Regions from separate parts of the Paenibacillus sp. GCM10027628 genome, predicted to be linked through region 2. Evidence: riboswitches for the same ligand, from Rfam matches in the RefSeq annotation. Region 2 holds a riboswitch; the other holds the start of a gene.
The links. Region 2 has a riboswitch for cyclic di-AMP ahead of ACFQZT_RS29820 (C40 family peptidase). Riboswitches for the same ligand answer to the same signal wherever they lie in the genome.

Region 1 (6,548 bases), on a different contig from region 2:
TAACAGATTCATCGTTCTCGCTCCTTTATGCCTTAGGCTTTATTCGGCCAAGCCATGCTTGAACGCATATATAGCCGCTTGGGTCCGATCTTCTACGCCCAACTTGGCAAGTACATTCGTCACATGAAATTTGACGGTTTTCACGCCGATAAACAACTCGTCGGCAAGTTCTTGATTAGATTTGCCTTTCGCGATTAAGCGAAGAACTTCCATCTCGCGCTCTGTCAACTCCTCATGAGGCTCCGCCGCTGCCTTCGGCTGACGGAAGCGATTCATGATTTTGGAGGCGACTTGCGACTCAAGAATCGACTGACCTTTCGCTGCGGCTCTTATTGCCTGGGCAATTTCGGATGCCCGTGACGTTTTGAGCAAATAACTGAAAGCGCCCGCTTCGATCACGGGGTACATTTTTTCATCATCCAAAAAGCTGGTGAGGACGATTACCTTACACTCCGGATAAAGCTGCAGCAGCTTACGCGTCGTCTCAATACCGTCCATCCCTTCCATGACGAGATCCATTAACACAACATCAGGCCGATATTCTTGGGCAAGACGGATACCTTCTTGTCCATTACTCGCTTCGCCGACAACCTCGATACCGTCTTCCGTCCCTAAAACGGCCGCTAGTCCAATTCGCACCATCTCGTGGTCATCGACCAGCAGCACCTTAATATTCGCATCCAATTGTATCTCCTCCTAAGAGTTTTCTGTAGGAAAGCTTGCATCGTTAGCATAATCGTTGCCGAGAATCGGCACACGAATTTCGATGCGTGTTCCCCGGTCCGGCGCAGTGATAATATGTAAAGAACCGCCGATTTCACTGACGCGCTCTTTCATGGAAACTATTCCATAGGATGTATGCTTTTTCGCATCCAGTTCAAAACCGACACCGTCATCGCGAATCGCCAGACGGATGCCGTCGGGGCGATGCAGCAGCTTCACTTCCAACTTGTTCGCTTTGGAGTGGCGCAGCGCATTGGAAAGCGCCTCCTGAACAATACGGAACAAGTGATCTTCGATTCCCTTAGGCAGACGAATTTCATCGTCCATATCCCATGAAATCGCCATCGGCACCTTGGCCGCCAGCTCCTTCAGAAGCTCAACAAGGCCTTCGGAGAGCCGCTTGCCCTCCAGATGTACCGGCCGTAAGTGCAGCAGCAGCGCCCTCATCTCGGATTGCGCCACAGAAGCCATCTCCTCAATGAGGTGGATTTGCCGCTGCGCTTTCTCGAAATCTTTGTCCAGCGTTCGCCCGACTGCCGTCGCTGTCATCGAAATCGCAAACAGCTGCTGGCTTACAGCATCGTGGAGTTCCCGCGCCAGGCGCTGTCGTTCCTCAATAACAGCCGAGAATTTCGCTTTTTCTGCGAGCTCGGCATTGTCGTTAGAAAGCCGTTGAAGGGAGGTTACTTGTTCCTCCCACCTTTTCATAATACGGCCAAGCTGTTCCCCCAGCCGCCCGATCTCGTCTTCACCGTTTTGAAAGCCGCTGCGGGTGAACGTTCCTTTTTCAAGTAAAATCATCGTCTCCATCAAAGGTTCCAGCCTACGCGTAATGCGATTGCTGCTCCAGAATCCGTGGATGGCTCCGATGCCGATAACAACGCCAATCACCATAAGTGAGAACGTTACGCCCTCCTGCCAGTTTCGAAAAGGCTCGATCATGCCACGTGAATTGAGAAAATAAATAATGACGCCAAAAACAATCAAGCTGAAGAGGATCGATTCGCCCATGCTGCGCCATATCATATTCGTTAATTTCCGTTTATAGCCGTCCAAAGCGCGATGACCCTCCTATAACACTTTGATATTGATATCTCCTACGATGTAAGACAGAACAAGTTTCACCCGATGATCACAATTGTCATAATTGGCGGACTGCCACATGAGCTTATTCAACACGCCGCTTTCTCGCTCGCTTGCAATTTGTATTTGACCAAGGGTCACAGAGGCTGTCACGGTAACACCGATATCATCCGGCACTTTTATGTCCACATCGCCGACAACGCCTTGTAGAATTACCGTCGTTTCCTTTTGCTCCAGGATGGCCAGGGACAGGTCGATATAAGTTTCCCCGAGAATGTACCATATACTGCTGTTGCGTAAAATCCAAGGCTCCCTGCCTAGACGGACGCTATCCACCAGCTTCTGCTTTTGGATGTACGAATCATCCCTATGCACCTGCTTGGAACGAATGAAGAACAAACCGAGCGAAATCAAGACAACGGATAAAACAATCGTGATATGATTGCCAAATAAAATAACGGCCCCCACGCCTATCAATACGTAGCCTTTGCGTTCCCTGCGCGAGCGGAGTCGATGAATGCCTAGCAGAATGAGGACAACCGCAAGAATGGGAAAAAAGCCAATCGTATGATCCAGAAGCAAAAAAAGACCGGCTCCAATCAGCACTAGCGCTGTATTCCGGTTACGGTTGTTTTTGGTTTCTTCTCCCATCGTTGCACCTCCTCTGGCTGCCGTTTATCTTTCATGATTCTTTTTAAGAAACCATTTATACTTCTTACACAAAATGAGCCCGTTTTGCATCTTTCCTAGCATACCATAAGAATGGACGACCTCCAAGAAGCAAATGCTTGCGCCGCAAGGCTTGAGCATCGAAATGAAGGTCGTTTGAACTGAGAAGTGCACCTGTTTGCTTCAGTTGCGAGTCACTGTAAAATCCGCAGAAAGAACTACTTCCTGCCGCGCTTGTTCACTTCGTCGCGCTCATTACCGCGGCGATGCTGCCAGTCATGCTGCAGCTTGCCGCGCAGTGCGTGCCATTCCTGCTGAAGGTTGCCGCCGGCCTCCTTCAGCGTATCCCGCGACAGGCGGCCCGCTTCGCGGAGCCCCTGCAGCGCTTCGCGGCCGAGCTCGCGGCCGGCGACTTCCAGCTCGCGCAGCGTGTCGCGAGCGCCCTGCTCGTGCGGCCCGCCCGGCGGCTGCACGCCGTCACTGTGCGGCGCGGCCCCGCCGCCGCGCGACGCTTCTGCTGCAAGCGAAGCACGCAGCAGCCGCAGCTCCTCCGCGAGCGCGAGGACTTCGTCCTGGCAGCTCGCGTATTGCGCGCGGTAGTGCTCGCACGCCGCTTCCTCGCGCAGCTTCTCTTGCAGCGCGAGCCGTGCGAGCTCCTCCTCGCCGGCACGCATCGCCAGCTCGGCCTGCTCGCTGCGCAGTTGCGCCATCTCGTCTGCGGTCACGCTTTGCCGGCGCAGCTCGAACGCCCGCTGCAGCGCATCCTGATAGCGCTCCTCCAAGACTGCTACCTTCGATGACGATGTGCCTGCAGCTCCGCCGTTGCGCTCATGCATATCCAAACGCTCTTCCGCTTCGTTCCAAGCAGCCTCCGCCATTTTCCCGATCCGATTCAACACTTTCATCTACCGCACCCCATGTTCCATTTATTTTAAAATCGTTGCCTTGCGAATGAGTAATTGCCGTTGACTCCACTCTCGCTGCCGACCTTTGCTTCCTTCATGCTACTATCGTAAACCAAAGCCAACGAGGTCAAAACGGACCCGCGACTGTTTTTCAACCTAGACCAAGGTCCAGTATCCACTCTGGGTTCCCACATTTTGGTCGTTGTTTCATTGAAGCCGATAGTGCTAAACTATTTGAAGCCGAGTCCGGCGCACAGACAAAGTGCCGGTACGGGGGACGATTTACTTGGGGTGAATATTTGCTGATTCTTGAAGCAGACTAGGGAGAACCTTCTTCCCGAACCCGTCAACTAACCTCGGAGGCTCATGAAGGAGGAATACCAATTGAATAGAGTAGCCAAAGGGCTAACGAGCCTTGCTGTGTTCGCCACAGTCTTGGTAGGAGGCTTTATTTCACCATTTTCGGCACATGCGGCTGAAATGGACGTGAAAGTTCAAGTTAACGATGATCTTATCCATTTTCCGGATGCACAGCCTTTTATCGATACGAATCACACAACGCAGGTCCCGATTCGCTTTGTAACCGAGAAACTTGGATATGCCCTTCAGTGGCAAAAAGAAGGAGACCAGATCAAGGTCACTTTGAATAATGAGAAACACACGATCACGTTGACTTCAGGACAAAAAGAAGCAAAAATTGATAATGCCTCTGTGGAGATGGAATCTCACGCTGAATACCAGGACGGCCGCGTATATGTGCCACTTCGCTTTATATCCGAAGCTTCCAGTATTCCTGTTCAGTGGGACTCCGGCAGTAAGCTTGCTATCTTGAGCAAAGACGGCAATCATCACGCTCCCGACTACGAACAGTTTGATGCGACTGCCTATTCAGCTGATCCTTCCGAAAACGGCGGTTTTGGCGCTGTGGACTATCTTGGTAATCCTCTAGCGCTTGGCACGGTTGCGGTTGATCCTAACGTAATCCCGCTCGGTTCCAAGCTTTATATCGAAGGCTATAGCTTTAACGGTCTGCCAGCTGGCGGAATGTATGCTTACGCCACGGATATAGGCGGTTCTGTAAAAGGGAATCATCTTGACATTTTCATTCCCGGTTCCAAGGAATCCTTGAAACAATTTGGCATTCAATCCATTAAGGTCTATCGGGTATCGAACTAAAGGTTCCATGCAAAAAAAGCTGAACGCTGGAGATTTCACTCTTCAACGCTCAGCTTTTTTTACTAGTTAATGTTTAAATCCTTTACAGAACAAAAACGTTAGGAATACCCTTTCTATGAAATTCTGGGCATGCTTAAAAAATGGAGACAAACGTACTGAAACGTTGCTCCCAAGGATCATGGGTCCAATTTTTTATATTTTTCATCTTTCCAGACGAGAAGATGGCGGATTGACAAAGACGACCTGGCTATTAGCCAGGTTTTTCTCATATGAACTTTTGAAACCTTCCCATATTTAACATTCTCCGCCTGCGTATAGGTTTCATTTGCAATCCAGAAACTAGCCTTTATCTGCACGATTTCTGGAGGTACGGAACCCATGCGCAAACCGGTATCCAAGTTTTTGACTTTCATTCAACTCGTTGTTCTCCTTCTATTTTCAACAGCAGCCATGCCTGTTCCCCAAAGCAAAGTTGTTTGGAATGTGGCAACGAACCAAAAACTTGTCGCTCTAACTTTTGATGACGGCCCGAATCCCGTCTACACCCCTCAAGTGCTTGACGTGCTTAAGCAGTACGATGCCAAAGCAACATTTTTCGTGCTGGGCAAACGTGTGCAGATGTACCCTCAAATTGCGATTCGCGAAGTGAACGAAGGCCATGAGATTGCCAACCATACGTATGACCATCATTTTCTCAAACACGTCAGCCCGGAAAAGCTGAAGGAAGAAATTGAACAGACGCAGGAGATCATTTTTGACATTACCGAACAAACGCCCCATGTGTTCCGTCCGCCTGGAGGTTTCTACAACCAATCGCTTTTGGAGCTGGCCAAGCAGGATCGTTTCACAGTGGTCATGTGGTCATGGTACCAAGACACCAAAGACTGGAAGAAGCCGGGAGTTCAAAAAATCGTCCAATCCGTCTTGAACAACATTCACAACGGCGACATCATTTTGTTCCATGATTTAGAGGGAGATTGTACGCAGACTGTGGAAGCCTTGAAAATCGTACTGCCTGAACTTAAGAAACTAGGCTATCAATTTCTGACCGTGACGGATTTGATTTCGAGGATGAACAAGTAACAGAATGACAGTGCTCAAAATAGGAACAATCGCCTTATTCGCTTTCTTCCAATGGATGTATAGCTCAATCCAGCCGGAAAGACCGATTACGGAGTTGTCATATGTTGAAGTTTTCCAACCGTCCACCGAACGCGTCATCTTGCGTTTCCCCTGCACGGAGCAGGTCCGGCATGAGACGACAGCTTGGCTCAAGTCAATCACTTCGCTATCAGGCCGGTTTACAATTGAACCGCCAAAAGACGGCCTTGTGGTCCATGTCCCACTGAAGCCGCCTCTATCCTTTTCCCACTTCCATTTCAGCCATAACCTGAAGCCGTTTCTCAAACAATACCACTTACTTCCGTATCTTAAAAGAAGTCAGCCAGATAAGTAGTCCTATTCGGAACAGCCTTTTCCAACATATGAATAAGCTCAGGAGCCCCTTCTAACCGATCGACCTGGGCTAAAAAGCTTGCTTTCTGATAACCCATCAGGAGTGTGGTCAGGGTTTGAATGGAGCAGCTGAGAATCTCAGTTTCAGAAGGTATCTCTCCTTCGGCAAGCTTCCTAACACGTGCTGTCTTGCCTTTTTCAGCAAATTCCAAACGAAATACGCCATGATTCCAATCCGCATGAGAATCCGATATGCGCAAGCACAAGGGTTCTGCTGATTCTCGGACTTTAAACGAATATTGCGATAGAAACTTTTCCACATCTACAATTCGAGCCGAAAAATATGTAATCTTCTCCTGCTTGAACTTCGGATCATGCGTCAGGAAGGGCAGTGCGTCGTCAATTGGTGCATTCAACTCTACCTTGTCGATCATAGAATCATGATCTGCAATGAATTTCCACAAACCGCGCCTCGCTTCCTCGTCCAAAAACACCATTTCGTGAATCGTCGCCACTTTGTCTTTGACCTGATAGAAA
Region 2 (6,548 bases):
GATGTGTCGGAAAACTAAATTCTTATTGGCGAATAAACCTTCAGCTTAACGCGGTCGCACATCTTCGAAAGACCTCGATAGAGGTTTATCTCATATTATTGATGGAAGGGATAGAACCCATCTGTGGATGAGTGTGCCAATAACGCGGAGCTCGGCAAGAATTGCTAAGCTTCTTTATTTTGTCCAGAAAGAAAGGCATTGATAAAACTAATATAATTAGTTATAATGCTAATTAAATTAGTAAACAAGCAAAAGAAAGTGGTGGGCCTCATGTCATTTATTGTGTTTATGCTTTTATTTACGGTTTTATGCGGTTGGCTGGAAGGCAGAGTGTATTCCCATAAGAAAACAAAAAAGGAGAGGATTTGAATGTTTGCTGGACATTTTGGGCTTGCAGCTGCCGTAAAAGCAAAAACTCCGGAGGTGCCTATCCGGGCGCTCATGCTGAGTACACAACTACTGGATGTTATATTCGTACCTTTATTTTTATCAGGGATTGAAAAGATCGATGATAGTCATGGAACAGGGTATGGGGAAGGTATCATTCACGCCGATTATACGCATTCACTGGTCGGTGCAGGCATCATTGCTTTGTTATCGGCTTTGGTTGCTTGGAAATTATGGGGGAAAAGAGGCGGGATCACGATTGGCTTACTCACTTTTAGCCACTGGGTATTGGATCTACTTGTTCATCGTATGGATATGCCGATCTTGCCGGGGAATGTGGGTGGGCTTCCACTGCTAGGATTCAGCCTATGGCAATGGCCCGCTATTAGCGGATCACTGGAGGTGATTTTGATTGTTGTGGGGGCGATATTGTATTATCGTACCCTTCGCAAGAATATCGGAGTATCGGGAATGCAAGCCGCGTCACAATCATCCATAGTTCGTGCTAGAATCGCAGGCGGTGTCATGGCTGCCCTCCTTATAGCGTCTTTCATCTCGGATATAGCAGCTCATTGATAGAGTGATTGGCAACAATTACTAATTCGCAAAAGTTGTAAATAAAGCTCGATTTATGCTAGTCTATCAGAGTAAAAAAATGCCGAATCTCGGAGCAGCAAAAGCTCCGGTACGGGGGACTTCTTCATCTGGGGTGAATGAGCGCTGCTATGCTAGAGCGCACTAGGGAAAACCTCTTCCCGAACCCGTCAACTAACCTCGGAGGCTTCAAGGAGGCAAAGTTTTGAAAGCTTTTGCAAAACGTCTTATTTGCTCATGCGCATTAATTTGCGCCGCAGTACCCGTATTCTCTGTGTCACAGGCACAAGCAGCAGCGCCATCCTCGTCGGTCAAAGTGCAGATCAATGATGAGATTGTGCAATTTCCGGAAGTCCAGCCTTTTATTGATGCTAAGGGTGTGCTTCAAGTTCCGCTTCGGGTTCTTACTGAGAAGCTTGGATACGAAGTAGCATGGGCTAAGCAGGGGAATGAAGTTGTTGTTGGCTTGACGCGAAACAAGCAGTCGATCCTTTTGACCACAGATGTGCAGCAAGCGATCGTGGATAAAAAAAGAATCAGCTTGGAGAGCAGCCCGGTGCTTTATCAAGGGAATACATACGTACCTCTTCGGTTTATTACCGAAACGTTCGGCTCGCCTATCGAGTGGAACGAAGCAAACCAGATTGCGATTGTAGATGCTGATGGCAAGTCGCATAAACCGGCTTGGATCGCACCGCCACCGCCACCACCGCCACCAGCACCTCCAGCTGCACCGCCTGCTCCGTCCATGACGGATCAAATCATACAAACGGCGAACGCTTACATGGGCGTGCCGTACGCTTGGGGAGGGACAACCCCGAACGGGTTTGATTGCTCCGGTTTTGTACGCTATGTGTTTCAATCCAAGGGGATTGATCTGCCGCGAACATCAGGTGATATGCACAATGAGGCAGGAACGCCGGTAACGGATTTGAAGGTAGGGGACCTGGTCTTCTTTGGATCGAAATCGATCGATCACGTCGGCATTTATGTTGGAAATGATGAGTTCATTTCTGCGACTAACAAAAGAGGAGTTGCCATCGAAAGTTTGGCAAGCTCGTACTGGAGCGCTAGATACGTAGGAGCGAAAAGAGTGCTGTAAGTAAGGTTAGGTTTTGAACGCTTGTTTTCAATTCTCTCTTCAAAGAGAGGATCGAAAGCGGGCGTTTCTTTTTTTTGTGCGAAATTCTGCGATTTTTATCGAATTTTTATTGATTTTCACCTATAATGAAGGAATGTTTGGAAGTGAGAAAGCAGGTGACGAGTTGTCCATGCAACTAAGTGTTTGGAAACAATGGTTTCATAGGAAAAAACAATCCGAATCCATCGGTACTTTACATACAAAAGAAATCGCGGCCGCAATTCCAGAGGAGATTATGGGAGTCATCACGCGCTTTTTCAAAACTTACAACCATTTTCTTGGCGCACGCAGCCTGCAAACGGATACGTTTATTAAAGAAGTTTTTTACGCCACGAAGCAGGATCCTAGGGATCAACGCTCTATCGATGAGATGGAGACTTATATTCATCAAAAGAATGTGATGCGCCTCAGATTAAAATCCTATGAAATCGATGAGTTTCTTAGGTTGGGCGAAGACGTTTGCATGATCGGCGTTACGAGAGAATTTAGTAATCATCATAGAAATCGCGTGCTCTATTTTATGATAAAAGAAGAAGGGGCTTGGCGGTTTCATCATATAGCGAGGTCTCATCATGGGACGGTGCTCGATAAATTTCAAGTGAAAGAGCAAGTTGGTTTCGTAGTCGGCAATGAAAAAGCCGCTCTACTGTTCATGACACACGCCCAGTCATCTGACGCATCCACTTATATGACGGGTGATTATGTCCATGTGGAAGGATATCTGGAAGTGGAACAGCAAGTGAGCGGCCAGCTCTACTACAGAATTGTGCGTATCAACCGGGTACATTAAACGTAAGCGAGGCCCGGAAAAGCTGCGGATCCCAGTTGACCCTACCGCCCAACGATTCCATAACCGCACGAAGCGGCATATAAATATGTCCGTCGACGATGGTCGGCGCCTCAGGCAAAGTAACGGCATTTCCGTTCCAGAACATCACGGAGTGGTCCGGTTGCAGCTGAAGCCGGTTGATACCATACTGTACCGTTAGCGTGCGAGTCGTACCGTTCCAATCAAATTGCGCTCCGATTCGCTCCAGAATGCCGCGGAATGGCACCATGCTCGTCTCCTGCTGCAAATACCCTCTAAACTCTTGGACGAATTGTCCATTGACCTCTACCTGAATTTGCGGTTGCTCTAATCGTTCCACAACAAGCGCATTGCTAAGCGCCCTCCCGGGATTCCTCAGCATCGATCCATTGGCGAATAAGGCAGAACTTGCGCCTCCATCCAAATTCATCGCATCCGTTAACCCCAGCTCCAAAAGTACTTGCGCCATATCGGAGATCGTAGCAGTCGATAGTGTGCCTATGATAAGCCGATGGGAATCATCCGTGCCTATAAAACTTCGAACGTTGGCATTCGTTGTTATTTTGGGATCGGTAAAGCCGTCTCTCGTAAAATCAATATCGGGAAGGCCATTGGTCAGAAGTCGGGGACCTGCGCCGACCGCAGCATCCACAGCGGGTAAAGCCGAACTGCTGCCTGAATCCAGGTTGTTCAGGGTTGTTGCTAGTTTAATAGGATCTCCGACATGAATATTCGGTAGCACATAGGTTGAATTATTGGCGCTTGAACCGATAAGCAAGACATACCCATCTTCGGGAATATCAACACCGTCTTGAGTGATGGAAGTAATTTTACCCTCTTGAATGACGGCTTTGGTCGAGTTCGGAAAATCAACCCGTTTCCCAAATGCTCCGGTATACCACACGACTTGATCGTTTTCCGAATCACCATAGTATTTGTTTATACCCCAGGCGGTAAAGGTATAAGGCTTATTTTGGTGGTTAACGGTGACTTTTTGCGTAGTTTCGATACGCTGCAAGCTGGCTGTTTTGTCAGCTAGTACGAGAAAAGCAGAATTGATTCCCGAGTGTATAAGTTCACCAGAGTCGATGAGCAGGCCATTCGGGTAGCGCTTGGTGACGTCTTTTTCATAGGAGTCGAAAAAAGTTCCGTTGATGCCGGCTAGCGCATGGCTTCTTGTCATCATGGAATCGAAAGATTCGTCGTGCCCGATGCCGGCCTCTGCAGTCACTGGCTTCACGCGGATATAAGGATCTTTGAGATCGACGGATATCCATTGGGCTGTGAAAGATTTACCGTTGTAGGAAAGGGTACGGCTTTGGGTCTGGACGGAATCTTGCGCCGATGCGGCGTTAGGTAAGGCGAAAACTGAGACCAGCAGGCCGCTTAGTACTCCGAGGTGTGCAATTTTGTGTTTGATAAGCATGGCTGCGTTCATTCCTTCCGCTCTTATTTCTTTTTTAATTCGCGCAGGGAGTAGAACGTTCCTCTCCAATAGATGCCACCCTGTTTCCAAGTGAGCCAGACCGAGCGAATGATGGTATAAAGAAGAAGCGCAGCGCTTATAGGAAGCTGGTAGGCTTCGCTCCCACGCTTGCCCATGATTCGATCGATCAAAATGCGATACAGCCAGATTTGCAGGATAACGGAGATGCTGAGGGCGACACCCTTCCAATCCCAAAAGACCAAGAGGCCTAGCCATGGGAATATAAAGAAAATCAGCTGCCCGATGCAGGCCAGCAGAGCAATGCCAAAACTGTAATGAAAGCCGGAGAATAGATTTTTCTCCAATCCAGTGATGGCTTCCCTAAGTGAGCGGTACCATTCCACCTGCAGGGTGTGTTTGCCGGACAGCACTTTTTGCTTAAAGCCTGCGCGTTTGAGGAAGATACCGAGCTGTAAGTCATCATCCGGACGCAACGCGATGGACTTGTGTGTGCCGATGGCTTCATAGGCGGCGCGGCTAACCATATTAAAGGCTCCGATGCCGATGCCTTGGCGGCGGGAGCCGTCAATATTGGCCCGCCATGGACGAACAAATAGAGAAAATGAAAACAGAAAAAAATGAACGAAGCCTCGTAACAGCGAGCCTCGGGCGATCATATTTGGCGTCAGCGTGAGGTGATGCACTTCATGTTCCTTCATAAACGCGACGGCATCCGATATAGTTGCAGGTGAAAAAATAATATCCGCATCGGTAAACAGCAAGTACTGACCTCGAGCTTGCAAATATCCTTGATATAGGGCGTGATTCTTGCCAAGCCAGCCTTCCGGCAAATGGGTGATATGAATGATTTGCAACGGAGTGCGTATGCCCTCTTTGTATTCGGACCATTTGCGCAGCTCTTCAAGCTTGACGCCCGTAGCATCTTTAGAACGGTCATTGACAGCGATGATCTCGAGGCGGGGATAATTTTGCGAGAGCAGATGCCGTACCGTATCGAGAATGGTGGACTCCTCTTCTTTGGCGGCAATGATCACAGATACGAGGGGAGGCTTGTCCGGTTGCTTGATTGACCTGGGCAGCGTATGCATCAGATGTAAGCCGCGATAGGCTTCTAACGACATGATAATCCAGTAGAGGAGGATCAGGATTGTGACAATTCCGAGGGTGGACATGGTGCACCTCCTTGTGAAAGAATAGAAGTTGACCGCATTATAACATTGGGCGGAAGCAAGGAGCAATCATCCTGAAGGCTTGAAGAGGAGGGCTTATGGGGGAACAACGTGCTGGGACTCAGGAGCAATACTGGAGAAAAATAAATGGGGAACAGCTGAGGCTGTTTCTTTTAGAAATCGTAAAGGAGAAGGGGCTCAAGCCGGATACTGTGGCATTTGTATGTATAGGAACGGATCGTTCAACGGGTGATGCGCTTGGCCCTCTTGTTGGTTCAAGACTAAGGGAAGCGGGATATCCCATGGTTATTGGCACTTTGGAGGCGCCTTGTGATGCCAGTAATCTCGTGGAGCGCTTGAAGGAAATTCCTGAAGGTAGCGTAATTATAGCAATCGATGCGTGCTTAGGGCAGAAACAATCCGTGGGTTTGTACCAAGTGTCCAATCAACCGCTGGCGCCGGGCAAATCGTTAGGTAAAGTGCTTCCGCAGGTCGGGGATTATACGATCGCTGCGATTGTAAACGCGGACGGACCGAAACAGTATGGGATTCTGCAGACGACTTCGCTTTACAGCGTACTCAAAATGACGGAGGAAGTGACGAAGGCGATTTTGCACGCTTTGCCGATCTGGAGGGTGATGTGAGCACGGGAGAGAATGGCGATGTGCAGAAGGAGTAAAGACAGATGAGACCTGGAGGAAGTATGGGCGGATTAGCTGATAGAATGAATAATCGCCCTAAGGCGAAATTAAAGGATGTATCGGTTCGTAGAATTTGGCAGCTGTTTCATGGCTATTGGGGTCAGTTGATTGCGATTATAGGTCTGGCCCTGGTTGCCGCGGTTATTGGTCTGATACCGCCGCTCGTGATGAAAGAAATTATTGATAAGGCGATTCCGCAGGGGAGCATGCGGTTGCTGGCGGAGATGGCGCTGCTGATGATTCTGCTGCCGGTCGTGAGCGGCACGCTGGGGGTATGGCAAAATCATTTGAACACGAAAGT

Region 1: it holds a riboswitch for cyclic di-AMP, as region 2 does, so the genes downstream of both, ACFQZT_RS18400 (stalk domain-containing protein) here and ACFQZT_RS29820 (C40 family peptidase) in region 2, are expected to answer to the same signal.

Annotation. Positions count from the first base shown of each region.
Region 1 is NZ_JBHTHA010000025.1:15,856-22,403, reverse strand. It holds gene lepB (signal peptidase I) at 1-12, opposite strand, end outside; gene ACFQZT_RS18420 (response regulator) at 40-684, opposite strand; gene ACFQZT_RS18415 (sensor histidine kinase) at 697-1,779, opposite strand; gene liaF (cell wall-active antibiotics response protein LiaF) at 1,795-2,457, opposite strand; gene ACFQZT_RS18405 (PspA/IM30 family protein) at 2,694-3,380, opposite strand; cyclic di-AMP (ydaO/yuaA leader) riboswitch at 3,609-3,760, shown strand; gene ACFQZT_RS18400 (stalk domain-containing protein) at 3,765-4,556, shown strand; gene ACFQZT_RS18395 (polysaccharide deacetylase family protein) at 4,935-5,639, shown strand; gene ACFQZT_RS18390 (hypothetical protein) at 5,644-6,012, shown strand; gene ACFQZT_RS18385 (GNAT family N-acetyltransferase) at 5,987-6,548, opposite strand, start outside.
Region 2 is NZ_JBHTHA010000048.1:123,908-130,455, reverse strand. It holds gene ACFQZT_RS29825 (permease) at 370-963, shown strand; cyclic di-AMP (ydaO/yuaA leader) riboswitch at 1,034-1,185, shown strand; gene ACFQZT_RS29820 (C40 family peptidase) at 1,187-2,083, shown strand; gene ACFQZT_RS29815 (hypothetical protein) at 2,253-2,912, shown strand; gene ACFQZT_RS29810 (phosphodiester glycosidase family protein) at 2,896-4,368, opposite strand; gene ACFQZT_RS29805 (glycosyltransferase family 2 protein) at 4,380-5,549, opposite strand; gene yyaC (spore protease YyaC) at 5,645-6,190, shown strand; gene ACFQZT_RS29795 (ABC transporter ATP-binding protein) at 6,250-6,548, shown strand, end outside.